One region of the Kocuria sp. CPCC 204721 genome, then DNA from elsewhere that is predicted to be linked to it. Evidence: riboswitches for the same ligand, from Rfam matches in the RefSeq annotation. Region 1 holds a riboswitch; the other holds the start of a gene.
What was found. A riboswitch is a leader RNA that binds a small molecule or an ion and turns the genes downstream of it on or off. The one in region 1 is predicted to bind S-adenosylmethionine.
Positions count from the first base shown of each region.

Region 2: it holds a riboswitch for S-adenosylmethionine, as region 1 does, so the genes downstream of both, RF637_RS09655 (MetQ/NlpA family ABC transporter substrate-binding protein) here and RF637_RS10205 (cobalamin-independent methionine synthase II family protein) in region 1, are expected to answer to the same signal.

Region 1 is NZ_JAVKPO010000011.1:6,228-20,440, reverse strand. Features, by position in the region: gene RF637_RS10240 (cytochrome c oxidase assembly protein) at 1-622, opposite strand, end outside; gene RF637_RS10235 (DUF2243 domain-containing protein) at 622-1,146, opposite strand; gene RF637_RS10230 (acetyl-CoA C-acetyltransferase) at 1,297-2,487, opposite strand; gene RF637_RS10225 (CoA transferase subunit B) at 2,484-3,161, opposite strand; gene RF637_RS10220 (CoA transferase subunit A) at 3,158-3,952, opposite strand; gene RF637_RS10215 (IclR family transcriptional regulator) at 4,105-4,791, shown strand; partial or broken gene RF637_RS10210 (3-hydroxybutyrate dehydrogenase) at 5,004-5,753, opposite strand; SAM riboswitch class I at 6,020-6,106, shown strand; gene RF637_RS10205 (cobalamin-independent methionine synthase II family protein) at 6,121-7,332, shown strand; gene RF637_RS10200 (MFS transporter) at 7,687-9,114, shown strand; gene RF637_RS10195 (thiolase family protein) at 9,313-10,536, shown strand; gene RF637_RS10190 (enoyl-CoA hydratase/isomerase family protein) at 10,544-11,335, shown strand; gene RF637_RS10185 (3-hydroxyacyl-CoA dehydrogenase family protein) at 11,332-12,198, shown strand; gene RF637_RS10180 (hypothetical protein) at 12,270-12,716, shown strand; gene rraA (ribonuclease E activity regulator RraA) at 12,808-13,275, opposite strand; gene RF637_RS10170 (XRE family transcriptional regulator) at 13,398-14,213, opposite strand, start outside.
Region 2 is NZ_JAVKPO010000009.1:70,937-85,149, forward strand. Features, by position in the region: gene RF637_RS09630 (proline--tRNA ligase) at 1-578, opposite strand, end outside; gene RF637_RS09635 (GNAT family N-acetyltransferase) at 677-1,495, opposite strand; gene ispG (flavodoxin-dependent (E)-4-hydroxy-3-methylbut-2-enyl-diphosphate synthase) at 1,534-2,700, opposite strand; gene RF637_RS09645 (methionine ABC transporter permease) at 2,876-3,532, opposite strand; gene RF637_RS09650 (methionine ABC transporter ATP-binding protein) at 3,532-4,584, opposite strand; gene RF637_RS09655 (MetQ/NlpA family ABC transporter substrate-binding protein) at 4,581-5,465, opposite strand; SAM riboswitch class IV at 5,561-5,675, opposite strand; gene dxr (1-deoxy-D-xylulose-5-phosphate reductoisomerase) at 5,729-6,988, opposite strand; gene RF637_RS09665 (GlsB/YeaQ/YmgE family stress response membrane protein) at 7,151-7,414, opposite strand; gene RF637_RS09670 (cation acetate symporter) at 7,576-9,216, opposite strand; gene RF637_RS09675 (DUF485 domain-containing protein) at 9,213-9,602, opposite strand; gene RF637_RS09680 (DivIVA domain-containing protein) at 9,764-10,504, opposite strand; gene RF637_RS09685 (phosphatidate cytidylyltransferase) at 10,590-11,564, opposite strand; gene frr (ribosome recycling factor) at 11,564-12,121, opposite strand; gene pyrH (UMP kinase) at 12,241-13,017, opposite strand; gene tsf (translation elongation factor Ts) at 13,219-14,049, opposite strand; gene rpsB (30S ribosomal protein S2) at 14,164-14,213, opposite strand, start outside.

The DNA.
Region 1 (14,213 bases):
GCACCAGGACCACGGCGCGCACCCGGAAGGGCGAACGATGCGGATCGGGGTCCGGTCCGGCGATGGCCGCCGTGAACACGTAGCCGGCCAGGAAGATGTGGGTGTGGACGAGCGCGTGGCCCCACGCGGAGGCGTGCATCCAGTGGAACAGCGCGGTGGTGTAGAGCAACCACAACCCGCCGGCATTGAGGATCGCGGCCACCACGGGGTGCGTGACCCAGCGGACGACCGGGAACCGCAGCACCCGCGAGACCCGGCGCGCCCCGGCGGTGGACAGCCCGCGCAGCGCCACCCGCACGGGCGCGCCCAGTACGAGCAGCAGGGGTCCGAGCATCCCCACCAACAGGTGCCCCACCATGTGAGCGGTGAAGCTGGTGTGCCCGGCGTGGGCGAGGGGCCCCACGAGGCCCACCCCCACGCCCAGCAGGCCGACGTAGAAACTCACGGGACGCCACGGACTCGGGCCCGTCCTGTGACGGCCCGACCACAACAACCACCCGTACCCCGCGGCAGCGAGCACCAGCACCGCCACGACCAGCCACTCGAACACAGGCCATCCGACAGCAGCGGCGGTCTCCGCGTGGTGGGTGTGATCCGCATGGTGGGCGTGGTCCGAGGACATCAGCGGGTCCGATAGGCCCGCGCGCCGCGCCGCAGCACCACGAACCCGATGAGCATGAGGATCACCGCGGTGCCGTTCCACAAGAGGTCGTACGGCAGGATGTCCACCCCGTAGCGGATCTGGTGGATGCCCAGCAGCTTGTGGTCCACGATGCCATCGAAGAGCTGGAAGGTCCCCACGCCCAGGATCACGGCCCCGATCCAGTGGGGCCAGTGCACCCCACCCCGTCGGCGCACGTCAGCGAGCAGGAACAGACCCCAGATGGTGATGAACCACCCGAAGGCGTGGAAGAACCCGTCCGTCACGAGGGCCACCTCGTGCGTGGAGAGGTCGTAGAAGTGATGCCACTGCAGGCCCAGGTGGAAGATGAACAAGTCGATCATGGAGGCGGCGATACCGCATCCGAACAGGAACCCGGACAGCGCCGCCCGCTTGCGGGTGCGCCGGGGGTCCGGGACAGGCCCGCCCCCTGATCCAGGGCCCTCCGACGATGTCGAGTCCGGTGTGGATGCCGTGTGCGCCATGGTTCCTCCTGAATCCATTCGATCAACCCGGCCGCCCGCCCCCGGCTAGCACCCGGGTCGGTCAGCCGGCTCGAGCCGGGCCGCCCCTGGTGTGGGTCACGCCCACCCCGGGTCCGGGACGGGCGTGACCCACCTGCAAGGCTCAAAGGCTCAACGGCTCAACAACAACGCCTCACCCTGACCGCCGCCACCGCACAGGGACACGGCGGCCTTGCCGGAGCCGCGCCGCGCCAGTTCCAAAGCGGCATGCAGCGCGATCCGCGCGCCCGAGGCCCCCACGGGGTGGCCCAGGGCGATCGCACCACCGTGGATGTTGACCTTCTCGGGGTCCACGCCCAGGTCGCGCACCGACTGCACGGCCACGGCCGCGAACGCCTCGTTGATCTCGATGAAGTCCAGATCCTCCAGGGTCCAGTCGGACCGCGAGAGCGCGTGCTCGATGGCCCGGGAGGGCTGGGAGTGCAGGGAGGTATCCGGGCCGGCCACCTGACCGGGCTTGCCCACCACGGCGAGCCACTCGAGTCCGTGCTCCTCCGCGTAACCGCGCGTGGTCAGCACGAGGGCCGCAGCGCCGTCGGAAATGGGGGACGAGTTGCCCGCGGTGATGGCGCCGTCCTTCGTGAAGGCGGGGCGCAGCTTGCCGAGGCCCTCCGCGGTGGAATCCGGGCGCACGCCCTGGTCCTCGGACACCGTGATCGGATCGCCCTTGCGCTGGGGCACCTCGATGGGCGCGATCTCGTCCGCGAAGATCCCGTCCTGCTGGGCCTTGCCCGCGAGTTGGTGGCTGCGCGCGGCCACCGCGTCCTGCTCGGCGCGGTCGATCTGACGCTCGCCGTTGCCGGACTCGGTGAGCTCACCCATGGGCACGCCCTTCTCGACGTCCACGAGCCCGTCGTGGGCGAGCGAGTCCGCGAGCCGTATGTCCCCGTAGGACTTGCCCTTGCGGGCGCCCAGGGCCAGGTGTGGCGCGTTGGTCATGGATTCCATCCCGCCGGCCACGACGACGTCCGCCTCACCCAGGCGCAGCATTCGCGCCGCTTCCGTGACGGCCACCAGACCGGACAGGCACACCTTGTTCAGGGCCGCCGCCGGGACGGTCTTAGGCAGTCCGGCCTTCACCGCGGCCTGTTTGGCCGGGTTCTGCCCGGTGCCCGCCTGCACCACGTTGCCCATGTAGACGTAATCCACGTCCTCGGGGGAGACCCCCGCGCGCTGCACGGCGTGCTTGATCGCGTGCGCGCCCAGGTCCACGGCGCTCAGGTCCGCGAGCGCGCCCAGCAGTTTGCCCTGGGGTGTGCGTGCTCCGTTGACGATCACCACGTCATTGGCGTTCTCTGTCATTTCTCCTCCTGTACGGGCACGGAGTCCGGGGTGACGTCCACGAGCTCAACCCGGTACTCGGCCTCGGTCTTGGCTGCTACTTCTTCTTCGGTCACACCCGGGGCGAGGGTCCGCAATACCAGCCCGTGTTCCTCCACGTCGAAGACGCACAGGTCGGTGATGATGCGGTCCACGACCCCGACACCGGTCAGGGGCAGATCGCACTCCCGCTTGAGCTTGGCGGAGCCGTCCTTGGCAACGTGTTCCGTCAAGACCAGCACACGAGGTGCTCCGGTCACAAGGTCCATGGCCCCGCCCATTCCCTTGACCATCTTGCCGGGAATCATCCAGTTGGCCAGGTCGCCGCGCTGCGAGACCTGCATGGCCCCCAGGATCGCCATCTTCACGTGTCCACCGCGGATCATCGCGAAGGACATCGCGGAGTCGAAGATCGCGGCCCCCGGCTGCAGGGTGATCGTCTGCTTCCCGGCGTTGATCAGGTCCGGGTCCTCGTCCCCCTCGTACGGGAACGGGCCCATGCCCAGCGCCCCGTTCTCGGTCTGCAGCACCACGCTCACGCCCTCGGGCAGGTTGTTCGCCACGAGTGTCGGGATCCCGATGCCCAGGTTCACGTAGTCGCCGTCGGTCAGTTCCGACGCCGCGATGGCCGCCATCTCATCACGCGTCCAGCTCATGCCACCGCTCCTTCCGCTCCGCCGTTGCCCGCGCCCCGGGCGGCACCACCGCCGGTCCGCACGTCCGTTCCGCCCTCCGACGACGACGCCGCGGGCCTCGGTCGCGTGGTGCGCTGCTCGATCTCCTTGGGCGCCCCCGAGTACTGAACCACGTGCTGCACGAAGACCCCGGGGGTCACGATGTGGTCCGGGTCCAACTCGCCCGGGGCCACGACCTCCTCGACCTCCGCAAACGTGATCCGTGCGGCCGTGGCGCACACCGGGTTGAAGTTGCGCGAGGTCCGCCGGTAGATCAGGTTGCCGTCCGTGTCCCCTCGCCACGCGTGCACCAGGGCGATGTCCGCGACGATCCCGCGTTCCAGGACGTAAGTGCGCCCGTCGAACTCCGCGGTGGGCTTCCCCTCCGCCACGCGCGTGCCCACACCGGTGGCGGTGTAGAACGCGGGGATCCCCGCACCGCCCGCGCGCAGCCGTTCGGCGAGCGTGCCCTGCGGGTTGAACTCGACCTCGAGCTCACCCTCCAGGTACTGGCGGGCGAACTCCTTGTTCTCCCCCACGTACGAGGACAGCACCTTACTCACCTGCTTGTTCTCCAGCAGCAGACCGAGCCCCTTGCCGTCCACGCCCATGTTGTTGGACACCACGGTCAGGTCCTTGGCTCCGTTGTCCCGGACCGCTTCGATGAGGTCCCGCGGGATCCCGGACAGTCCGAAACCGCCCACCGCCACGGTCATCCCGTCCCGCAGCGTCTCGGCGAGCAACTCGGCCACGTTGTCCCTGAGTTTGGACATGGTCACCCCTCCAGTGCGTGATCTGCCTCTCAGGCTAGAAAGTGACCACATCTTGGTCAATGCTTCACCCGTAATCGTCGGTGAAGGGATCACAATCTGAAAACCTGTCGCTAGTCTGTCCATATTGTGAACGTCCCGACGCAGGAGCGTGTATGACCCCGCAGAAATCCCGGAACCCGCAGCCCTCCCCGCATCGATTGCTCGCAGCGCTCGCCGCCGAGGGGCTCGTGGACCGCACGGAGGACGGCAACTGGGCCCTGGGTCCCGAACTGCACATCCTGGGCACGGTGGCCGCCCAACGTTATCCCGCCCAGGACCTCGCGACCCCGTGCCTGCAGCGGCTCGCCGAGGCCACGGGCGAGTCCGCGTTCTTCTCCGCTCGCCGCGGCAACGAGGTCATCTGCCTGGCCCGGGTGGAGGGGGCGTTCCCGGTGCGCTCACACGTGCTCTACGAGGGCCTGCGGTTGCCCCTGGGCGTGGCCTCCGCGGGACTCGCGATCCTCGGTCACCTACCCCCGGACCAATTGGAGACCGCCCTCGCGGACACCCGGGAGGAGCGGACGCGCCTCGGTCCACAGCACGACGACGCTCACGTCCGCCGCCTCGTCGCCCAGGTCCGGGAGGACGGCTGGTCCCTGAACCCCGGACGTATTGTGGAGGGCTCGTGGGGCATGGCGGCCGCGGTGTTCGACGCGACCGGCCAACCCCGCTACGCGCTCTCCCTGACGGGGATCGAACCCCGGTTCACCGCGGAACGCAGACCCCGCCTCGGGGCGGCTTTGCTGGACCAGGCCCACAGGCTCTCCACGGCGCTGCGCGCGGGGGCCACGACCGTGTGAACCGGACGCAGCGGCGTCGTCCCGTACCGTCAGACCCCGCGTCCTCGCACCCCGGAACATCTGTGCCCCGATACCGCACGCGTTGTGCGACTGCGGGTGTTTTTCCGGGACGCAGATGTTCGGGCCCTTGGCCGGAGAGGGGCCGTGGAACGCGGGCCATTGCCTCGACACCGAACGGCAGCGAGGGTGGACGCGGCGACGTCGCCCCGCGCTCAGGACGCCGTCCAGCCACCGTCCATCGTGTAGGACGCACCCGTGACCATGCCCGCGGACGGGCCGGCCAGGAACGCGATGAGCTCGCCAACCTCCTCGGGTTCCACGAGGCGCTTGATCGCGGACTCGGTGAGCATGATCTTCTCGATCACCTGGTCCTAGGGGATCCTGTGGGTCGCGGCCTGGTCCTTGATCTGCTTGTCCACGAGCGGGGTGTGCACGTAGCTGGGGTTGACGCAGTTGCTGGTCACACCGTGCTCAGCGCCCTCCAGGGCCACGGTCTTGGACAGCCCTTCGAGCCCGTGCTTGGCCGTGACGTACGCGGATTTGTACGCGGACGCGCGCAGACCGTGGATGGAGGAGACGTTGATGATTCGGCCCCATCCGCGCTCGTACATGTGCGGCAGTGCGGCACGGATCAGCAGGAACGGAGCCTCGAGCATGAGCGTGAGGATGCGGTGGAAGTCCGCGGGGTCGAAGTCCTGCACGGGGGCCACCTTTTGGATCCCCGCGTTGTTGACCAGGATGTCCACGTCCAGGCTCAGTTCGGCGAGCGCGGCGGTGTCCGAGAGGTCCACGACCCAGGCTTCCCCGCCCACCTCGGAGGCCGTCGTCTGAGCGGCTTCTTCATTGATATCCGCGACGACCACGTGGGCGCCGCGGTCCGCGAACGCCTGCACGGCGGCGCGGCCGATCCCGCTGGCCCCACCGGTGACCAGGGCCTTCTTCCCCTCGAGCGATTGCTCCATGACAGCCTCTTTGCGCGTGGACGGTTCTCCTACCGCGTCACGCTACGCCCCCGGGGGGCCGCCGGGTCACGATCCGGAACGGACTACCCCGGACCAGCTACGAGTCACGGCCCGCACCGGGGGCCGCCCGGTCACGGAAGCCCCGGTGACCCGAGCCCGAGGGGCCGGGCAGGAGGAACCCGGGGAGCGGCGTCGTCGTCCGACACGCCACGACCCCGCGCGCCACGAATGGCCTCCGCGCCTCGCGATGCTGTTGGATGGAGCAGTACCCATCCAGAGCGGCCGAGAGATCTGGCTCGTGGAAGCCGCAGCAACCGGGGTGACACCGGTGCTAACGCCAGAACCGATGGAAAGGATCAGCACAGCCATGCCCTTGAACACCGATCGCATCCAGACCACCCACGTGGGGTCCCTCCCCCGCACGCCGCAGTTGCTCGAGGCCAACAACCGCTTCCAGGCCGGGGAGATCGACCTGGCGCAGTTGGGTGAGGCGCTGGACGCCGGGGTGATCGACGTCGTGCGCAAGCAGCGGGAGATCGGCCTGGACATCGTCAATGACGGCGAGTACGGCCACACCACGTCCGGCGCCGTGGATTACGGGGCCTGGTGGAACTACTCGTTCCACCGCCTGGGCGGGCTGACCCCCACGGACGAGGACCGCTGGCAGACGGCGGAGACGCTGCGCTCGTCGCCAGGCAACATCGTGCTCACGAGCTTCCCGGACCGCCGCGACCGCTCCAAGTTCCGGGAGGCCTACGAGGATCCCACGGCCGGGGTCCTGGCCCACCGCGCAAGCGTGTCCCAGCCGAAGATCACGGGCCCGCTGACCTACACGGGTCAGGAAGCCGTGGCCGGTGACATCCGCCGGATTAAGGAGGCCATGGCCGAGACCGGGGCCACGCAGGGGTTCGTGGCAGCGCTGTCCCCCGGCTCGTGCGCGCGCGTGAAGAACGAGTACTACGCGAGCGACGAGGAACTGGTCTACGCGTGCGCGGACGCGATGCGCGAGGAGTACAAGGCCATCACGGACGCCGGGTTGACCGTGCAGATCGACGACCCCTCGATCGCGGAGTCCTGGGACCAGATCAACCCCGAGCCCACCGTGGAGGACTACCTGGCCTTCACCCAGCTCCGCGTGGACGCGCTGAACTACGCACTGCGCGACCTCCCCGAGGAGCAGATCCGCTTCCACCTGTGCTGGGGTTCGTGGCACGGCCCGCACACCACGGACCTCGAGTTCAAGTACCTCGTGGACCTCATGCTCACCATCCGCGCGCAGGGCTACAGCTTCGAGGCGTCCAGCCCGCGCCACGGCCACGAGTGGAAGGTCTGGAAGGACCACCAGCTGCCCGAGGGCAAGGTGGTCTACCCCGGTTTCGTCTCTCACTCGACCAACGTGGTGGAGCACCCCGAGCTCGTGGCGGACCGGATCGAGCAGTACGCGTCCGTGGTGGGCAAGGAGAACGTGATCGCCTCCACGGACTGCGGTCTGGGCGGGCGGTTGCACCCGCAGATCGCGCTGGCCAAGCTCGAGTCCCTCGTGGAGGGTGCGCGGATCGCGTCCGAGCGCCTGTTCTAATCAGGCCGCGCGGCTGGTCCTGCAGCTTTTAGTCTCACCGCGTCGCTGACCGTTCCGGTTCCCCGATCTTCCCGGACGACGACGCCGCCCGCCCCCTTCCGCTGCGCCCGCACCTTCCACGGTGCGGCACGGCGGGAGGGGGCGTTGCCGTGTCATGAACGCGTCACAACGGCCGACATGCTGCCCGCCCGGGTGAACGGCCCGGGAAAAATATACGATTTAATACACGAAACGTGTGGCGCACTTCACATTATTTCGTACACTTATTTCGAGACCAATCGGTCGGTTATTCCCCTGATCCACTCCGCCACTGGCACCCCACGGACCCCGCGTCCGCCGATCCTGGAGACCCACATGGCATCCACCACCTCAGCGCCCGCTCAGCCGGCGCACACCATGACCCGAGAAGAACGCAAGGTCCTTGCGGGCACCCTCGTGGGCACCACCATCGAGTGGTACGACTTCTTCATCTATGCGCAGGCGGCCGCCTTCATCCTGGCCACCCACTTCTTCAACCCGGCGGGCGAGCAGAACGCCACGCTGGGACAGATCGTCGCCTGGGCGTCCCTGGGCATCAGCTTCCTCTTCCGTCCCCTGGGTGCGATCGTGGCCGGTCACATCGGTGACAAGTACGGGCGCAAGATCACCCTGGTCATGACCCTCTTCGGGATGGGCGCGGCCACCACGCTGATCGGCCTGCTGCCCACGTACGAGCAGATCGGTATCGCGGCCCCCATCATCCTGCTGGTCCTGCGTATCCTGCAGGGCTTCTCCGCCGGTGGTGAGTGGGGTGGTGCGGCCCTGATGTCCGTGGAGCACGCGCCCGCGAACAAGCGCGGCTTCTTCGGCGCCTACCCCCAGATCGGTGTGCCCCTGGGCGTACTGATGGCCACCCTGTTCATGTTCGGTCTGAGCACCATCCTGACCCCCGAGCAGTTCGAGGCCTGGGGCTGGCGCGTTCCGTTCCTGTTCTCCATCGTGCTGATCTTCGTGGGCTGGCTGATCCGCCGCTCCGTGGACGAGTCCCCCGTGTTCCTGGAGATGCGCCAGCGCGCCAAGGAGTCCTCCGCTCCCCTGGGCCAGCTGTTCCGGACCAACTCCCCGCAGGTCATCCTGGCCGCGCTGATCTTCGCCGCGAACAACGCCGCAGGCTACCTGGTCATCGCGTTCTTCGCGTCCTACGGCACCAAGGCCCTGGGGATGTCCCGCCCCGAGACGCTGATCGCCACGCTCGTGGGCGGCGTCGGGTGGCTCATCTTCACGATGTTCGGCGGGTGGATCTCGGACAAGATCGGGCGCAAGCTCACGTTCCAGATCGGCTACGGCATCATCATCCTGTGGGCCATCCCCATGTGGTGGATGCTCAACACGGCGTCCCTGCCCCTGTTCGCGGCCGCGATCTTCATCCTGACGATCGGTCTGGGTCCGTCCTACGGTCCGCAGTCCGCCATGTACGCCGAGATGTTCCCGGCCCGCGTCCGCTACTCCGGTGTCTCGATCGGTTACGCCCTGGGGTCGATCATCGGTGGCGCGTTCGCCCCCATGATCGCCCAGCTGCTGCTCAACCGCACCGGCGCCGCGTGGACCATCGGCCTGTACATCTCCCTGATCTCGCTCGTGTCCTTCATCGCGGTCTCCTTCGTCAAGAAGTCGGACCAGGGCAAGGACCTGCACGTCGCGGAGGTGCACCAGGAGTACGTCCGGGCGCACCCGCACGAGATCGTTCCCCCGGTGGCCGGTGAGCCCGAGACCACCGCTCCGGCGCGCATCCGCCGCCACTGATCCCCGACACACGAACCAACCGTCCCGGCCTCTGATTCGTCGGAGGTCACGACGGCGCACGGCGGGCCCGGCAGCCATACGGTTGCCGGGCCCGTCGCGCTCTTCCCCGCGTGACCGTCATCGATTGACGTGGCTCACATGATCGGGGAACCTTTGCAGTGAACGCTCGGTCAGTTATTGCCCCACTTAGGAGTTGCCATGTCCTCGATGCCCCAAGCCTTCCTCGTCGGAGGGGCGCGAACCCCCGTGGGTCGTTACGGCGGTGCCCTGTCCTCGGTGCGCCCGGACGACATAGCCGCACTGTGCATCCGTTCCGTCGTGGAGGACGCCGACATCGATCCCGCGCTCGTGGACGAGGTGATCCTGGGCAACGCCAACGGCGCCGGTGAGGAGAACCGCAACGTGGCCCGGATGGCGTGGCTGCTCAACGGGTACCCGGACACGGTCCCCGGGATTACGGTCAACCGGCTGTGCGCGTCGGGGATGTCCGCGATCACGATCGCGTCCCAGATGATCAAGTCCGGGGCCGCGGACATCGTGGTGGCCGGTGGCGTGGAATCCATGTCCCGCGCGCCGTGGGTCATGGAGAAGCCCCGTACGGCGTTCGCCAAGCCCGGGGAGGTCTTCGATACCTCGATCGGGTGGCGGTTCGTGAACCCCGCGTTCGTGGAGGGCCCGCTCTCGCGGGACGGCAAGGCCACCTACTCGATGCCCGAGACGGCCGAGGAGGTCGCCCGGGTGGACGGAATCTCCCGCGAGGACGCGGACGCCTTCGCCGCGCAGTCGCACGAGAAGGCCCTGGCCGCGATCCGCGCCGGTCATTTCGACGCCGAGATCGTGCCCGTGGAGGTCCACGGCCGCAAGGGTGCGGTCACGGTCGTGGACACGGACGAGGGCCCCCGCGAGGGCTCCACCCCGGAGGTGCTCGCCAAGCTGCGCCCCGTGGTCAAGGGCGGGTCCGTGGTCACGGCCGGTAACTCGTCCTCGCTCAACGACGGCGCGTCCGCCGTGATCGTGGCCAGCGAACGGGCCGTGACCAAGTACGGGCTCAACGCCCGAGGCCGCGTCGTGGACGGTGCTTCCGCCGGTCTCGCCCCCGAGATCATGGGCCTGGGCCCGGTGCCCGCATCCGAGAAGGTCCTGGAGCGCGCCGGTTGGAACGCGGGCGATCTGGGCTCCGTGGAGATCAACGAGGCGTTCGCGACCCAGTCGCTCGCATCGATCCGCCGGCTCGGCCTGGACCCGGAGATCGTGAACCGGGACGGCGGGGCGATCGCCCTGGGCCACCCCCTGGGTTCCTCGGGCTCGCGCATCGTCATCACCCTGCTAGGCCGGATGGAGCGGGAGCAGACCGCCAAGGGCCTGGCCACCATGTGCATCGGCGTGGGCCAGGGTGCAGCACTGCTCGTGGAGCGGGTGTGATCCAGCCATGACGCAGCACGACACCCCCGAGTGGGCCGCGCAGTTCACGGCCCTGCGCATCACCGACACCCCGGACCGCATGCACGTGGCGCTGGACCGCCCCGCGGTGCGTAACGCCATCGACGAGGTCATGGTGGACGAGTTGCACGCTGTGTGCACCCGTCTGGAACGCGATCCCCGGATCATGATCCTGAGCGGCACGCACGTGAACGGGAAGGGGATCTTCGCCTCCGGTGCGGACATCGCGCAACTGCGCGAGCGGCGTCGTGAGGACGCCCTGCGCGGCGTGAACTCGCAGCTGTTCGACCGGATCGCCAAGCTACCCATGCCCGTGATCGCGGCCCTGGACGGCTACGCGCTGGGCGGGGGCGCGGAACTCGCGTGGGCCGCGGACTTCCGGATCGGCACGCCGCGGGTCACGGTGGGCCAACCCGAGACCGGCCTGGGCATCATCGCCGCCGCGGGGGCCCTGTGGCGACTGCGGGAACTGGCCGGTGAGTCACTCGCCAAGGACATCCTGCTGGCCGGTCGGACCCTCTCCGCGCAGGAGGCCCTGGAGGCCCACCTGATCACCGAGATCCACGAACCAGACGAGCTGCTGGCCGCGGCGGACGCCCTGGCCGATCGCATCGCCGCGCAGGACCCGCTGGCCGTGCGCGTGTCCAAGCGCGTGTTCGCCATGCCGCGCGAGGCGCACCCCCACGTGGACGAGCTCGCACAGGCCATCCTGTTCGAGTCGCAGGCCAAATTCGACCGTATGCAAGCGTTCCTGGACCGCAAGAAGGAGCCCAAGACATGACCGAGAACGCCACCGCAACCGTCCCGTCCCGCGTGGGAGTCCTGGGAGGCGGGCGCATGGGCGCGGGGATCGCCCACGCGTTCCTGATCTCCGGAGCGCGCGTGACCGTGGTGGAGGTGGACGGGCTGGCCGCGGAGAGCGCCAAGGAGCGGGTGGAATCGGACCTCGTCAAGTCCCTCGAGCGCGGGAAGATCGACGGCAACCTAGACACGTGGACCCAGAACTTCTCCGTGAGCGTGGACTACGCGGACTTCGCGGACTGCGAGCTCGTGATCGAGGCCGTTCCCGAGACCTGGGACCTCAAGGTCTCCTCCCTCCAGCGGGTCGAGAAGAACCTGTCCGAGACGGCGTGGCTGGCCACCAACACGTCCTCGCTCTCCGTGGACGGGCTCGCCGATGAGCTCCAGCGCCCCGAGCGGTTCTGCGGCATGCACTTCTTCAACCCTGTCCCGGCCTCCACGCTCGTGGAGATCGTGATCGGGCGCAAGACCCGTCAGGAGCTGAAAGAGCTGACCCTGCAGTGGGTCGCGGGCATCGGCAAGACGCCGGCCACCGTGAACGACGCCCCCGGCTTCGCGTCCTCCCGGCTCGGGCTGGCCCTGGGCCTCGAGGCCATTCGCATGGTCGAGGAGGGTGTGGCGTCCGCGGAGGACATCGACAACGCCATGGTCCTGGGCTACAAGCACCCCGTGGGTCCCCTCGCCCTCACCGACATCGTGGGTCTGGATGTGCGCCTGGGGATCGCGGAGTACCTCGAATCCACGCTCGGCCCCCGCTTCGCCCCGCCCCAGCTCATGCGGGACATGGTCGAGCGCGGCGAACTGGGCCGTAAATCCGGCAAGGGGTTCTACGACTACTCCTGAGCGCGTGCACGGCCGTACTCGTGGCGGGTCGGGTGCGCATCGGCTGTTCCGCGCGTCGAACCCCTTCTGACTTGGGGTTCCACGACGCCGCGGGGTTGTTCCCCACCCCCGGCCCGGTCACCGCTGCGAACACCGCGGGTGCGGGCAGCACCCCGGCCGCGTCAGCCACCGCTACGGCGCCGTCCCTGCCGGCCGTCGCGGACCCCTGCGCGGGGCCGTGCGACAAGACCGCAGCGATCCCGGTGCACCACCCCGTCTTCGGCGCCATGGAGATCGTGAGCTACGAACGTGTCGTGGAACCCGGCAGTGTCCCCGCGGACAAGCAGGCCAGCTACGCCGTGTACCAGAACGGTCAGGCCGTGGGGTACGTACCGCCCAGGGAGGGCACCACGGTGGTCTCCTCCGGCCCCGCTCCCGTGCTGGGAGTTCAGGAGTGGGATCTGCGCACCAACTCCACCGTGGACAAGTACGGCAACGTGTACCTGACGGATGGCCAGGAGTTCGTGGCCCAGAAGTAATCACAACACCCGGCCCCCACCGGAACGACGACGGCGACCCCCGCGGGTGCGGAAGTCGCCGTCGTATATCCGTCCAGCGGAGGTGGCGGGTTCAGCGCTCCACCAGGACCCCGTCCTCGTCCGCCCACAGGGTCCTGCCCGGGCGGAAGGTCACGCCGCCGAAGGTGACGATCACGTCCACTTCCCCGGAGTCGTTGGGTTCGGACTTGCGGGGATTCGTGCCCAGCGCCTTGATGCCGATGTCCAGGGTGCCCAGTTCCACGCGGTCCCGCACGGGGGCGTTGATGATCAGCCCGGCCCACCCGTTCTCCATGGCGGTGCGGGCCACGTTGTCCCCGAGCAGCGCGCGGTTCATGGATCCCTGCCCGTCCACCACGAGCACCGCGCCCTCACCGGGGGTGGCCACGAGCTTCTTGACGTCCACGTTGGACTCGAAGCAGCGCACCGTGCGGATGGGTCCGGTGAACCGGTGGACACCACCCACCGAGATGAACTGGGTGGTCACGGACTGCAGGTCCTCGCCGTGTTCGTCGTACAGGTCGGCGGTCGCGAAGCTCATGGGTCACCTTTCATGCCTACGGATCGCCGACGACGCTCGGGGCCCGGGCACGCGGCGTCCGGACACGGACGGTCCGGGCGCGTAGGGGTGGCGCGGCGTCATCGGCGGGAACGTGATGGAGGTTACGTGAGGTCGCCGGATGAGGCAACGGGGGCGTGTCGCTGCAGGAAGCGGTAGACCTCGGTCTCGTCCACCCCGGGGAACGCACCGGCGGGCATGGCGGCGAGCATGTGGGACGCGGGGCGGGCGGAGGGCCAGGACTGGCCGTCCCACTGCTCGGCGAGCGCCGGGGCGGGCTGTTGGCAGCACGCGGGGTCGGGGCAGGTGGAGGTGTGGCGCACCGTGGTGGCGCGGCCCCGGAACCACTTGACGTGCTCGTACGGCACACCGAAAGAGATGGAGAATTCCCCGTTCTCGGATCCCTCCACGCGGGCCGAGCACCAGAACGTGCCGTGCGGGGTGTCGGTGTACTGGAAGTGGGACAGCAACCGGTTGGTCCCCGAGAACGCCTGCCGCGCGGAGAAGAACCGGCAGGCCCTCTGCCCCTCCACCGCGCCGCTGTGGTCGGTGGGCAACTGCAACCCGTCGTTCTGCCAGGCCTTGTGGATGATCCCGGAGGAGTGCACCTTCTCGAAGTGGGTGGGGATGCCGAAGTGGTGGGTCATCAAGTTGGTCATCCGGTGTGCCGCGGTCTCGTGGGACACCGCGAACGCGTCCCGTAGGTCGTCCACGGACAACTCCCGCTGGGACTTGGCGCGGCCCAGCAGGTCCACCGCGGAGGCCTCCGGGATCATCAGGGCCGCCGCGAAGTAATTCGTCTCCACGCGCTGTTCCAGGAACTCGCCGTAGTCCGCCGGGCGGTGGTGTTCAAGCAAGTGATGCCCCACGGCCTGCAACAACACCGACCACGGCGAGCCCGCCCCGGCGGTGGCCGGCAG
Region 2 (14,213 bases), on a different contig from region 1:
GGCAGGCCGAGGCGTTCGAAGATCCGCACGTACGCCGCGCGGTGCTTGGCGTAGGACTCGTCCAACCCCGCGTCGTCGATGTCGAACGAGTAGGAGTCCTTCATGATGAACTCCCGCCCGCGCAGCAGACCCGCGCGGGGGCGGGCTTCGTCCCGGTACTTGGTCTGGATCTGGTACAGCGAGACCGGGAGGTCCTTGTAGGACGAGTAAAGATCCTTCACGAGCAGCGTGAACATCTCCTCGTGCGTGGGCGCGAGCAGGTAGTCCGCGCCCTTGCGGTCCTGCAGCCGGAAGAGGTTCTCACCGTACTCGGTCCAGCGGTTGGTGGCCTCGTAGGGTTCGCGCGGCAACAGCGCCGGGAAGTGCACCTCCTGGGCGCCGATCGCGTTCATCTCCTCGCGCACGATCCGCTCGACCTTTCCCAGGACGTTCAGCCCCAGGGGCAACCACGTGTAGATCCCGGGCGCCGCGCGGCGGATGTACCCGGCGCGCACCAGGAGCTTGTGGCTGTCCACGTCTGCGTCCACGGGGTCTTCGCGCAGCGTGCGCAGGAACAAGGAACTCAGGCGAAGGGGCATGAAGGGATCCTATCCACCCGTGAAGGGATCGATCGAAGCGGCGGGTATCCCCGCGAGTCTATCGCTGCGCGGCACCGGCGCACGCCTGGCCTGGGGGCTCACAGGAGGACCGTGGCGAAATCCCCGTGCCGCCGGAAACCCACTCGGCGGTATGTGGCCAGGGCGGGTGCGTTGAACGAGTTCACGTAGAGGCTCACGGTCGGGACGTACTGCCGGGCGAGCGCCACGGTCGCGGCCATACACGGCACGGCCAGTCCCCTCCCCCGGTGCTCGGGGTCCACCCACACGCCCTGGATCTGGCACACGGACCCGTGCAGTGACCCGATGTCCGCCTTGAAGATCACGGTACCGTGCTCGTCGGTGAGCACCGCGGTCCTGCGATCGCGCACGAGGGAGCGCACTCGCTGGCGGTAACCCTCCGCCCCGGTGGTGAAGGGGGAGTACCCCACTTCCTCGGTGAACATGGCCGCGGCCGCGGGCAGCACGCGAGGGAAGTCCTCGTCCTGCGCCCATCGCACATCGCGGGCGGGCCCCGTGAACAACTCGGGTGCGGGATCACGGTCCATCACGAGCAGCGGTTGCACGGGACGGACGTCGAAGGGTTCGGGCCACGTGTCCCGCAATCGTTCCCACAGTCCGAGCACGGGATCGGCGGGACCGAAGAACGAGGCGAAGCGGGGGCCGCCGCGGGCCAGGACGTCCGCGACGAGGTCCGTCCCGGTCTGGTCGAGCACCACGGGGACCACGTTGGTTCCCGCCCAGCACGCGCCCACGAGCTCGCCGGAGGAGTCCGCCACACCGATCACGGGCGGCTGCCGCCGACCGCGGGCGGCCCGGATCCGGGCCACGTGCGCCGCGACGAACACCCCGGACACCGCGTGCCGCGCCAGCAGGCGGTCCAGTGCCGACTGGTTCACGGCGGCGGGTGAGAGCACCCGCGGGGCGCGGCGCAGGATCACCCGGCGGTCACGACCGGCGCGCCCTCGACCGGCTGGCCGTTCTCGTCCAATTCCATGCTCTCGGCCATCTCGTTGGCCTGGGCGAGCAGGGTCTCCACGATCTGGTCCTCGGGAACGGTCTTGATGACCTCACCGCGCACGAAGATCTGGCCCTTACCGTTGCCCGAGGCCACGCCCAGGTCCGCTTCGCGGGCTTCCCCCGGGCCGTTGACGACGCAGCCCATCACGGCCACGCGCAGCGGCACGGTCAGGTGTGCCAGGCCCTCGTTGACCTCCTCGGCGAGCTTGTAGACGTCCACCTGCGCGCGCCCGCACGAGGGGCACGAGACGATCTCGAGCTTGCGCGGGCGCAGCCCAAGCGACTGCAGGATCTGATTGCCCACCTTGACCTCTTCGACCGGAGGCGCGGACAGGGACACGCGGATGGTGTCCCCGATGCCCTGACCGAGCAGGATGCCGAAGGCGGTCGCGGACTTGACGGTGCCCTGCAGGGCCGGGCCGGCCTCAGTGACACCCAGGTGCAGCGGCCAGTCCCCGCGCTCGGCAAGCAACTGGTAGGCGCGCACCATGGTCACGGGGTCGTTGTGCTTGACCGAGATCTTGAAGTCGTGGAAGTCGTGCTCCTCGAACAGCGAGGCCTCCCACACGGCGGACTCCACGAGCGCCTCCGGGGTGGCCTTGCCGTACTTCTGCAGCAGGCGCTTGTCCAGGGAGCCCGCGTTCACGCCGATCCGGATGGACACGCCCGCGGCCTCCGCCGCACGGGAGATGCCCTCGATCTGGTCGTCGAACTTGCGGATGTTGCCCGGGTTCACGCGCACACCGGCGCACCCGGCGTCGATCGCGGCGTAGACGTACTTGGGCTGGAAGTGGATGTCCGCGATCACCGGGATCGGGGACTTCATGGCGATGATGGGCAGGGCGTCGGCGTCGTCCTGGGACGGGCACGCCACGCGCACGATGTCGCAACCGGCGGCGTTGAGCTCGGCGATCTGCTGCAGCGTGGCGTTGATGTCCGTGGTGGGGGTCGTGGTCATCGACTGGACGCTGATCGGGTGCTCCGACCCCACACCCACCGAACCCACCTGGATCTGGCGGGTCTTGCGCCGGGGCGAGAGCACCGGTTGGGGCGCGGCGGGCATACCGAGATTGACCGAGGTCACGAATTGCCTCCCAAGGAAGTGGCGTCCGGGGCCCGTGACGCGCGCCCCGCGATGTTGCACTGTCCATTGTGCCCCACTCCTCCCACGTGCTACAGCCGCACGTGATGCGCCGAACACGACGCCGCCCCCGGAATGTTCCGGGGGCGGCGTCGCCATGGTACGGGGCGCGTGAGCGTCAGCGGCGCATGATCCTGCGCGCGAGCCAATTGCCGAAGAACTGCACGAGCTGGACCAGGATGATGATCACGATCACCGCGGCCCACGTGACCTGGTCGTTGAAGCGCTGATAGCCCAGGCGCAACGCGAAGTCACCCAGACCGCCGGCACCGATCGCACCGGCCATCGCGGACATGTCTGTGATGCCGATGACCAGGAACGTGTACCCCAGCACGAGCGGGCCGAGCGCCTCCGGCAGGATCACCGTGGTGATGATCTTCCAGCGTGAGACCCCCATGGACCGCGCGGCCTCGATCACCCCGGGATCCACCGTCATGAGGTTCTGCTCCACGATGCGGGCCACCGCGAACGTAGCGCCGATGGTCATGGTGAAGATCGCGGCGTTGGGGCCCAGGCGCGTGCCCACGACCGATTCCGTGACCTGACCCAGGGCGGCCAGCAGGATGATGAACGGGATGGGACGCACGAAGTTCACCAGGAGGTTCAGCGCGGTGAACAGTGGACCGTTCTCCAGGATGCTGCCCCGCCGGGTCACGTAGAGCCCCATGCCCACGGCCAGGCCGATGAGCCCGGCCAGCACGAGGGTCACGGAGACCATATACAGCGTCTGCCCGGTTGCGTCCAGCAACTGCGGGCCCAGAGCAGACCACTCCATCACTCACTCACCTCCCGCACCGTGGTGACGGCGCGCAGACTCTCGACGGCGCGGTCCACGGACTCGTCCGAACCGGTCAGGGACAGCGTGAGCGTTCCGAAGGACTGTGACTGCAGGATGGAGATCCCCCCGAAGGCGATGTTAAAGCTGACACCGTTACGGGCGGCGTCCGAGAGCACGTCCCCGATCCGGTTCTGGTCGGTGACGTCCACCAGCACGAGCCGCCCGGGGTGTTCCCGGCGCAGCTTCTCGATCTCGTCCGCGCGCGGCACGGTGCGCATGACCGAGGAGACGAACTTGCGCGTGGTCTGCGCCCGCGGGTGGGCGAAGACCTCCGCGGTGGTCCCGGTCTCCACCACACGACCGCTGTCCATCACGGCCACGCGGTCCGCGGTGGCCCGCACCACGTCCATCTCGTGGGTGATCAACACGATGGTGATCCCCAGCTCACGGTTGACGCGCTTGAGCAGACCCAGGACCTCCTGGGTGGTCTCCGGGTCCAACGCCGAGGTGGACTCGTCCGCGAGCAGCAGTTCGGGATTGCTCGCGAGCGCGCGGGCGATCCCCACGCGCTGCTTCTGACCACCCGAGAGCTGCTCGGGGTAGTTCCCGGCGCGCTCGGTCAAGCCCACGAACTCCAACAGTTCCGCGACCCGCGCCTTGCGTTCCTCGGGCTTCCACCCGGCACGCTTGAGCGGGTAATCGATGTTGCCCGCCACTGTGCGTGACGTGAACAGGTTGAACTGCTGGAAGATCATCCCGATCTTGCGGCGGATGGGCGCCAGCTGGGATTCGCTGCGCCCGTCCACACGGTTACCGGCGACCTCGAGCGTCCCGGACGAGATGGGTTCCAGGCCGTTGATCAGCCGCACGAGGGTGGATTTGCCCGCCCCCGAGTAGCCGATCACCGCGAAGATCTCACCGCGGCGGATGTCCAGGTCCACGGAGTCCACCGCGGTCACGGTGCGCGGGCGGCGTTTGGACCCCGTGACGAAGACCTTGCTCACGTCCCGGAAACTGACCAGGGTGTCCGCCGTGGCGGACGGGCTCACTTGGTCTGCTCCTTGAGGTCCTGCGAGTAGCGGGCCAGCAAGTCCTTGAGCTCCTGCTGATCCACCTTGGTGGGCACCGCGGTGCCCTTGGTCTCGGTCTTCTCCGCGTCCTGGACCTTGTCGTCGTAGTAGAAGCTCGCGACCTTCTTCAGGGTCTCGTTGTCCGCGTTCGCCTCGGTCGCGGCGAAGAGGTTGTCGTACACCTTGGCGCTGTCCGCGGTGGGATCGTCCTGAGCCAGCGCGGACTTGGGATCGATGTTCGCGCGGTCCAGGAAGTCGTTGTTGACCACGGAGGCGGCCACGGAGTCCATGGACAGCACGGTCTGCTCGGCGGAGACCGGGCGGACCGTGACCTTGGACTTGGCGGTGTCGATGTCCTGCTCGGTGGGGGCGATCGTGTCCTTGGTGAACTCCACGAGACCCTGCTGGTGCAAGAGGTTCAGGGCGCGGGACAGGTTGATCGAGTCGTTCGGCACGGCGATCTCGTCACCCTGCTTGAAGTCACCCACGGATTTCACGCTCTTGGAGTACAGCCCCAGCGGGAAGATGGACGTGGAGCCCACGGGAGTGATGGTGTCCCCGGCGTTGTTGTTGTAATCGGCGAGGTACGCGATGTGCTGGAACCAGTTCATGTCGATGTCACCGCTCTTCAGAGCGGGGTTCGGCTGGCTGTAGTCACTGAAGTCCACGTACTCGACCGTGATGTCGTTGTCCGCGGCGACCTGCTTCAACGCTTCCTGCACAGGGGTCGAGCCCACGATCCCGACGGTGATCTTGCCGTCCGCGGCCGGGTCCGAGTTTTCGGAGCCGCCGCCGCACGCGGTGAGGGTGAGGCCCAGGGTGGTGGCCAACACGACGGGAATCAAACGCTTGGTTCGCATGATCATGCCTTTCCAGGGGTCTGTGACGGGGACTCGCGGGGCGAACAGTCCCCCCTGGATGAGGGCACAGGGACGGGTACGTGCTGATTTCCGGGGAACCGCACTTGCCGTGATCTGTTGCAACCGCGACCGGATGGTCATCTGGGGCACCCCGCTACGGGAGAGGGTTGCCGTCCGGCCAGCCAGAGCTACGCGCCGGATCTCGTCATCCACCCGGAATTCTAGCATGGCCCTGCCATGGGCCGACGACCGCCGGAAGGGCCCTATGCCATCCCGGCGATACGTTCGTCCGCGCGGGCCCGGGCCCACTCCTCCGCCCCCAGGACGTCCTCAAGGGTGGGCCGCGTGACGCCGTCGTGATCCTCCAGCACACGCTCGACCATGTCCACGATCTGCGTGAAGCCGAGCGCCCCGCGGTGGAACGCGTGCACGGCCTGCTCGTTGGCGGCGTTGAACACCGCGGGCCACGTCCCGCCGCGCGAACCCGCGTGCTTCATGAGCTCCACGGCGGGGAACACCTGCGAATCGAGCGGTTCGAACGTCCACTGTGCGGCCCGGGTCCAGTCGCACCCCGCGGCGGCACCGGTCACGCGGTGGGGCCAGCCGATTCCGAGCGCGATGGGCAGGCGCATGTCCGGCGGGGACGCCTGCGCCAGGGTGGATCCGTCCACGAACTCCACCATGGAGTGCACGACCGATTGCGGATGCACCGTGACGTCGATCCGGTCCAGGGGGACGTCGAACAGTAGGCTCGCCTCGAGCACCTCCAGTGCCTTGTTGACCATGGTCGCGGAGTTCGTGGTGACCATGACCCCCATGTCCCACGTGGGGTGCTGCAGGGCCTGTTCGGGTGTCACGCGCGTGAGCTGCTCGCGCGTCATGCCGCGGAACGGTCCGCCGGACGCCGTGAGCACGAGCCGGCGCACCTCGGAGGCCGTCCCGGAGCGCAGGGCCTGGGCGATCGCCGAGTGTTCGGAGTCCACGGGGATCAGCGCGTCCTCGAGGCCCGTGTCCGCCGCGGCGCGCAACACGAGCGGACCGCCCGCGATCAGGGACTCCTTGTTCGCGAGCGCCACCCGCCGACCCGCTCCCAGCGCCGCCAGGGTGGGTGCGAGCCCGATGCTCCCGGTGATCCCGTTCAGCACGAGGTCCGAACCCTCCCACTGCGCGATCCGGGTTGCAGCGTCCGGCCCGTACAGGACCTCGGGCGCCGCCGACGACGCCGCGCGTGACCGGTCCGCGATCAGCTCACGCAACCGGGCGGCGTCGTCCGCCGTACCGCTCGTGCCCACCGCACGGACGCCGAACGTCACGGCCTGCTGAGCGAGCAGCTCGAGGTGACCCGCGCCCGCGGCGAGCGCCACGACCTCGAAGGGCTCGTGGGTGGCATCCGAGACGGGCCGGCGCAGCCCCGCGGCCTCGGACACGACGTCGAGCGCCTGCGTCCCGATGGATCCCGTGGACCCCAGGATCACGAGGCGCCGGGGGGCCTGCCGGGTGGCGGAGTCGAGATCGGGGGTCATGCCGGTGGAGGAAGTCATGACCCCAGTATCGCGTGAGCGCCGGACCCCGCACGCACGACACCGAGCACACGACTCCGGACGCACGACACGGGAGATACGACAAGGGCGCCACCCGGAGGTGACGCCTTTGTGTGGAAGTCCCGTTCAGGACCCGCGGGTGATTCAGCGACGGCGGCCGACGACGGCGCCGTAGATGAGCAGCACGATGATCGCGCCGATCACGGACGTGATGATCGTGCCGATGCTGAAGCTGTTGATCCCGTCGCTCAGGCCGGGGATGAAGCTACCCAGCCAGCCGCCCAGGAAGGCCCCCACGATGCCGAGGATGATGGTGACGATGATCCCGCCACCCTGCTTGCCCGGAAGGATCAGCTTGGCGAGCGCGCCGGCGATCAGACCGAGGATGATCCAGCTAATGATGCCCATTTCTCCACCTCTGGTTCTCGTTGTGCGCGTTTGCGGTGTTCCGCAACCGCACGTGGTCAGCGAACTGGTTCACAGTGTAGTACCAGACACCAACGCTACACGGGCCGCCGCGTCCGGATGAAACCGGACACGGCGGCCGTGTCAAGGGGCGGTGAACCGGGTCAGTGCGAGACGGCCTTCTCCGCTCCCACTCCCGTGAGGGAACGCACTTCCATCTCGGACTGCTTGCGCGGGTCCTCCGGCCGGCGCTCGCTGAGCGAGCCCAGGAAACCGAGCAGGAAGGACGCCGGGATCGAGATGATGCCGGGGTTGGACAGCGGGTAGAACGCGAAGTCCGCGGTGGGGATCATGGAGGTCTCCGATCCGGACATCACCGGGGAGAAGATAATGAGCACCACGGAGATGATCAGCCCGCCGTACATGGACAATACCGCGCCGCGCGTGGTGAAGCGCTTCCAGTAGAGCGAGTAGAGGATGGTGGGCAGGTTGGCGGAGGCCGCTACCGCGAAGGCGAGGGCCACGAGGAACGCCACGTTTTGACCCTGCGCGCCAATGCCGCCGGCGACCGAGATCAGGCCGATGACCACCACGGTGGTCTTGGCCACGCGCAGTTCCTGACGCGGGTCCGAGGTGCCCTTCTTGATCACGGACGTGTAGATGTCGTGTGCGAATGACGCGGAGGCCGTGATGGCCAGACCGGCGACCACGGCGAGGATCGTGGCGAACGCGACCGCCGCAATCAGACCCATGAGGATGGACCCGCCGAGTTCGTACGCGAGCAACGGAGCCGCCGAGTTCACACCACCAGGCGCGCCCTTGATCCGGTCCGCACCGATCAGCGCGGCCGCACCGAACCCGAGCACCAGGGTGAAGAGGTAGAACAGGCCGATCAGAGTGATCGCCCAAACCACGGACTTGCGGGCCTCCTTGGCGGTGGGCACCGTGTAGAAGCGCATGAGCACGTGCGGCAGGCCGGCGGCACCCAGGACGAGGGCCAGACCCAGCGAGATGAAGTCCAGCTTGGAGATCTCGCTCACGCCGTACTTCAGCCCGGGATCGAGCATCGCGGGGTTGTTGTTCGTCTCCACGGCCGCGCCGAGCATGGTCGAGAAATTGAACCCGAACAAGGCCAGGATCCACACGGTCATCACGGCCACGCCGGATACGAGCAGGCACGCCTTGATGATTTGCACCCATGTGGTGCCCTTCATGCCGCCCACGAGCACGTAGACGATCATGATGACGCCCACGATCACGATCACCAGGGACTGCCCGGCCCGGGAGCCGATCCCCAGCAGCAGGGACACCAGGGCCCCCGCCCCGGCCATTTGCGCCAGGAGGTAGAAGAACGTCACGGCCAGGGTTGAGATGGACGCCGCGACCCGCACGGGCCTCTGCCGCAATCGGAACGACAGCACGTCCGCCATGGTGAACTTGCCGGTGTTGCGCAGCGGCTCGGCGATCAGTAGCAGGGCCACGAGCCACGCGACGAAGAAGCCGATCGAGTACAGGAACCCGTCGTAGCCCTGCAGGGCGATCGCGCCCACGATGCCCAGGAACGACGCCGCGGAGAGGTAGTCACCCGCGATGGCCAGACCGTTCTGGGTCCCGGAGAACGAGCGCCCACCCGCGTAGTAGTCCGCGGCCGTGGCGGTGGACTTGGACGCCCGGATCACGACCACGAGCGTCACGAGCACAAACGCCAGGAAGATCGAGATATTGATCGCGGGGTTGCCCACGGTGGACGTGGCGGCCTCCGCCAGGTGCACCGCGGGTGTCGAGAGGGCGGGGACGGCGATCATGGCCGGGCCTCCTGGTGGTCGCCGTCCCGGTGGCCGGAAGTGGATTCGAGGTCCTCACGCAACGCGGTGGCCTGCGGATCGAGCTTGCGGTTGGCGAAGCTCACGTACGCGGCAGTGATCCCGAATGTGGTGACGAACTGCAACAGACCCAGGATCAGACCCAGGTTGACGTTGCCCACGACCCGCGTGGACATGAAGCCCGGCGCGTAGATGGCGAGGACCACGTAGAGCAGGTACCAGACCAGGAACGCGATGGCCAGGGGGAAGACGAAGGATCGGTGGGTCGAGCGCAGCCGTTGGAACTCGTGCGAACGCTGGACCGCGGGGAAGTCGATGCCCTGGGTTGCCGTGGAACCGTTGGGGTCGACAGGGGGCGTGGACGCCATGTGTGCCTCCTTGTGTGATGATCACCACAGTACGCACTGTGTATCCAATGACACAAGACATGTCCGTCACAACGTCGAAAAACCCCTGAAATCCGCGGTTTGGTTAGCCCACCTTATAATTTTGATCGATCTGTGTATACATTCGGCGTCATGGCGCGCCGCTACGGCCGCATGGCCAGGACAAACTCCACGGCCCGGTCCAGAAACGCGTCCACCTGTTGTTCCTCGTAGCTGCGCTGACCCTGGGCGGATCGAAAGACCGCCGTCCTCACGAGCCGCGGGTCCACCTCGGGTTCACCGCGCAACGCGTCCATGAGCCGGTCGCACAGCACGTCCACGTCCGCCGCCGCGTAACCCAGCGTGCGGTGCGAACTCGGCCGGCGGAAGCGTTCACCGTGCGGGCGGTTGAGCCGCCCCAGCAACAGCCCGGCCAACAGCTCCAGGTGCTCCTCCCAGCGCCGGGCGCCGTGCTCGGCCACGAACGCGGCCTTCTCGCGCGCGAACAGCTCGTCCTCCACGGCGTCCAGGTGGGCGTCCACCGCTCCGGGGTCGTAACCGCCCTTGACGCGGTCGAACACGCGCTCGCGCACCTGCCGGCTGCCCAGCCGACGACGCCGCTGCACCGCCTCCGCGCTCTCGGGTTCACGGTCCGCGTCGGTCGCCCCGGCGGTGTCCGCGGACGCAGCAGAGTCCTCGGCGGTGACGGGGTCCGTGACATCGGCCGGGTCAACGACCGGCTCAGCGACCGTCCCGGGGCCCGCGACCGGGTCCGCGTGGCCACCGGGGGCAGGCGGCGTCGTATGCATGACCGCGGCGAGGCGGTCCAGGAAGTCGTCCACCTGGGCGGGGTCGTAACCCCAGGCCCGCTCGCCGAGGCGATCGAAACGTTGCTGAGTACTCATACCCGCCCTTCCGCGGCCGGGACGCGACCCGCGAGGGGCGGCGTCCGTGCGTCCCGGGCGCACGGGCGGTCGGCCCGCGACCGCGTCACCCCAGGACGGTGAACAGTTCGAAGATCACGTAGCCGGTGATCACGGCGAAGACGATGGAGTCGATGCGATCCATCACTCCGCCGTGACCAGGCAGCAGGGTCCCCATGTCCTTGATCCCGATCTCCCGCTTGATCATGGACTCGGAGAAGTCGCCCACGGTGGCCACGACGACGATCGCGACCGCCAGGACCGCGCCCTGCCACCACGGCATCTCCACGAGGAAGAGCGCGCACAGCACGCCCACGACCACGGCACCGCCCACGGATCCGCCGAAACCCTCCCACGACTTCTTGGGAGAGATCTTGGGTGCCATGGGGTGTTTGCCCCATACGACCCCCACCGCGTAGCCGAAGGTATCGGAGCTGACGGCCAGCAGGATGATCGTGAGGACCTTGTGGGGTCCGTCCGGGGAATGGTAGAGCAGCACCGCCGTACTCAGCAGGAACGAGGCCCACACGAGCGCGAACACCGAGCCCATGATGGACAGCATCATCCCCTGCTTGGGCCCGAAGGCCCGCCACACCACCACGAGTGTCACGGCGAGCACGAGCGCCATGGACAACGCCTCCGCCCCGCCGAAGAACGCCGCGAGCGGCATGAGCACCGCCGCGATCACCGCGGGGACCTGCGGGATCTGCACGCCCTTGTAGGTCAGTGACCGCGCGATCTCCCACACCCCGATACCCGCCGCGGTCCCGGCCAGCAGGGCCAGTACGAGCGGGACGAAGAACAGCCCCGTGACGAGCGCGCCGATGAGCACGACGGCCACGGCCACGGCGGCCGGGAGGTTACGGCCCGCCCGCGAGGGGGCCTTGTGCTCGGTGCTGCGCTGTAAGGGGCGGGTGAGGACCTGCCGCAGCGATCCCGTGGTGACCAGGGGGTCGTGCGCCCGCCCCTGCTCCCCCGCCGGGGCGGGAGACGGCGGGCGGGTGTCGCGGTGCGGGGAGCCGGGGGAATCAGCCGATGCCATCAGGCGCCGAGCAGTTCGGCTTCCTTGTTCTTAAGCAGATCGTCGATCTGGTCGATGTGCTTCTTGGTCGCAGCGTCCAGGTCCTTCTCGCCGCGCTTGCCGTCGTCCTCGCCGACCTCGCCGTCCTTGACGAGCTTCTCGATGGCCTCCTTAGCGTGGCGGCGCACGTTGCGCACGGACACCCGGCCCTCTTCCGCCTTGTTCGAGACGATCTTCACGTACTCCTTGCGGCGCTCCTCGGTGAGCTCGGGCATGACCACGCGAATCACGTTGCCGTCGTTGGCGGGGTTCGCGCCGATGTCCGAGTCCCGCAAGGCCTTCTCGATGTCGTTGAGAGCGCTGCGGTCGTAGGGGGTGATCAGCAGGGTGCGGGCCTCGGGGGTCTGGAACGACGCGAGCTGCTGCAGCGGGGTGGGCGTGCCGTAGTACTCCACGAGCAGGCTCGAGAACAGCGCCGGGTTGGCCCGGCCGGTACGAACCGTGGCGAAGTCCGTCTTGGCGGCGTCCACCGCCTTACCCATCTTGGTCGTGGCATCCGAGAGGACATCTGAAATCACGGGTGTTTCTCCTTATGAGCTGGCCGGCCGGCGGTACTGACGCCGGTGGCGACGGTTCGTTCTCCCCACTCTAACGGGCAGGGGGCGGCTGGTCGCGCGATGCGACGGCCCGCGAGACCTTACGGGGTGACCAGGGTCCCGATCTCCTCGCCCAGCACCGCGCGTGTCACGTTGCCCGCGCCTTCCATGCCGAACACGCGCATGGTCACGTTGTTGTCGCGGCACAGCGCGAACGCGGTCTGGTCCATCACGCGGATGTCGCGCGCGATTGCCTGGTCGTATGTGAGGCTCGCGAGACGCTGCGCGTCCGGGTCCTTACGCGGGTCCGCGGTGTAGACGCCGTCCACACCGTTCTTGGCCATGAGGACCTCGCTCGCGTGCACCTCCAGGGCGCGCTGCGCGGCCACGGTGTCCGTGGAGAAGTAGGGCAGGCCCGCACCCGCACCGAAGATCACCACGCGGTCCTTCTCCATGTGGCGGATCGCGCGGCGGGGGATGTAGGTCTCCGCGACCTGCTCCATCTTGATGGCGGACTGCACGCGCGTGTCCACGCCGCACTGCTCCAGGAAGTCCTGCAGCGCCAGGCAGTTCATCACGGTCCCCAGCATGCCCATGTAGTCGGCGCGCGAACGGTCCATCCCTGCCTGGGAGAGCTCCGCGCCGCGGAAGAAGTTGCCGCCACCGACCACCACGGAGGTCTCCACGCGGCCCACGGTCGCGGCGATCTGCTCGGCGATCTCACGCACCACCGAGGTGTCCACGCCCACGCTGCCGCCACCGAAGACCTCGCCCGAGAGCTTGAGCAGGACCCTGCGACGTGCCGGTTCGGTGCGCCGCAGCTGCCGGTCCCCGCCGAGGGCCTCGTCCTGGGGTTCCGATTCGATGATGCTGGGCATGGATCCTCCCGGGGGGCCGATTCGTGGTCATGAGGCGGCCCGCCCGTGGCAGACCGCCCTCCAGCATACAGAAGCGGCGGGGCACCCCCGGTCCCCCAGTGGTGCCCCGCCGCTTCAGTGCGGGACGCGTGACGGTCTCCCGTCGAGACGTCGCTGTGGGCCTCACGTGCTCGGCGCACGCGGGACCCCGCGAACGGGTGCTCAGGCCCCCACGCGGAACCGCGCGAACGCGGTGGCGGTGGCGCCAGCCTCGGACAGCACCTGGCCCACGGACTTCTTGGCGTCCTTGGCGAAGTCCTGGTCCACGAGCACGACGTCCTTGTAGTAGCCCTTCAGGCGACCCTGGACGATGTTCGGGATGATCTTCTCGGGCTTGCCCTCGTTGCGAGCGGTTTCCTCCGCGACGCGCTTCTCATTCTCCACGGTCTCCGCGGGGACGTCCTCCTCGGAGAGGAAGGACGGGGACATCGCGGCGATGTGCACGGCAACGTCGTGCGCGGCGGTCTCGGCGTCAGCACCGGACACGGCCAGCAGGACACCCACCTGGGCGGGCAGGTCCTTGGAGGTCTTGTGCAGGTACACGGCCACGTGATCACCGGCGACACGGGCCACACGACGCACGACGACCTTCTCGCCCAACAGCGCACCGGTCTCGGTCACGAGATCGGAGATGGTCTTGCCGTCCGCCTGGGCGGCCAGCAGGGACTCGAGGTCCGCGGCGTCGGAGGCCACGGCGGCGTCGAGCACCTTGTTGCCGAACTCCACGAACGGGGCAGACTTGGCCACGAAGTCGGTCTCGGAGTTGACCTCGACCATGTAGCCCACGTTGTTCTCGGTGCGGGCCACAATGATGCCCTCGGCGGTCGAGCGACCCTCGCGCTTGGTCACACCCTTGAGGCCCTTGACGCGGATGATCTCCTGGGCCTTCTGGGCGTCACCGTCGGCCTCGTCCAGGGCCTTCTTGACGTCCAGCATCCCGGCACCCGTGCGCTCGCGCAGGGCCTTGATGTCGGCAGCGGTGTAGTTCGCCATGTGAACTCCTCTGTTGTCGGTTCGTCCGTGCCGGGCGCCTCAGGACGTCCGGCACGGTTCCGGTCACCACGATGGGTCACCGGGAAGAATGGAAGGTGAACTCGCTCACCGGCCTCACTCGGCGGCGGGGGCGTCCTTCTGCTCGGTCTCGGCGGGCTGCTCGG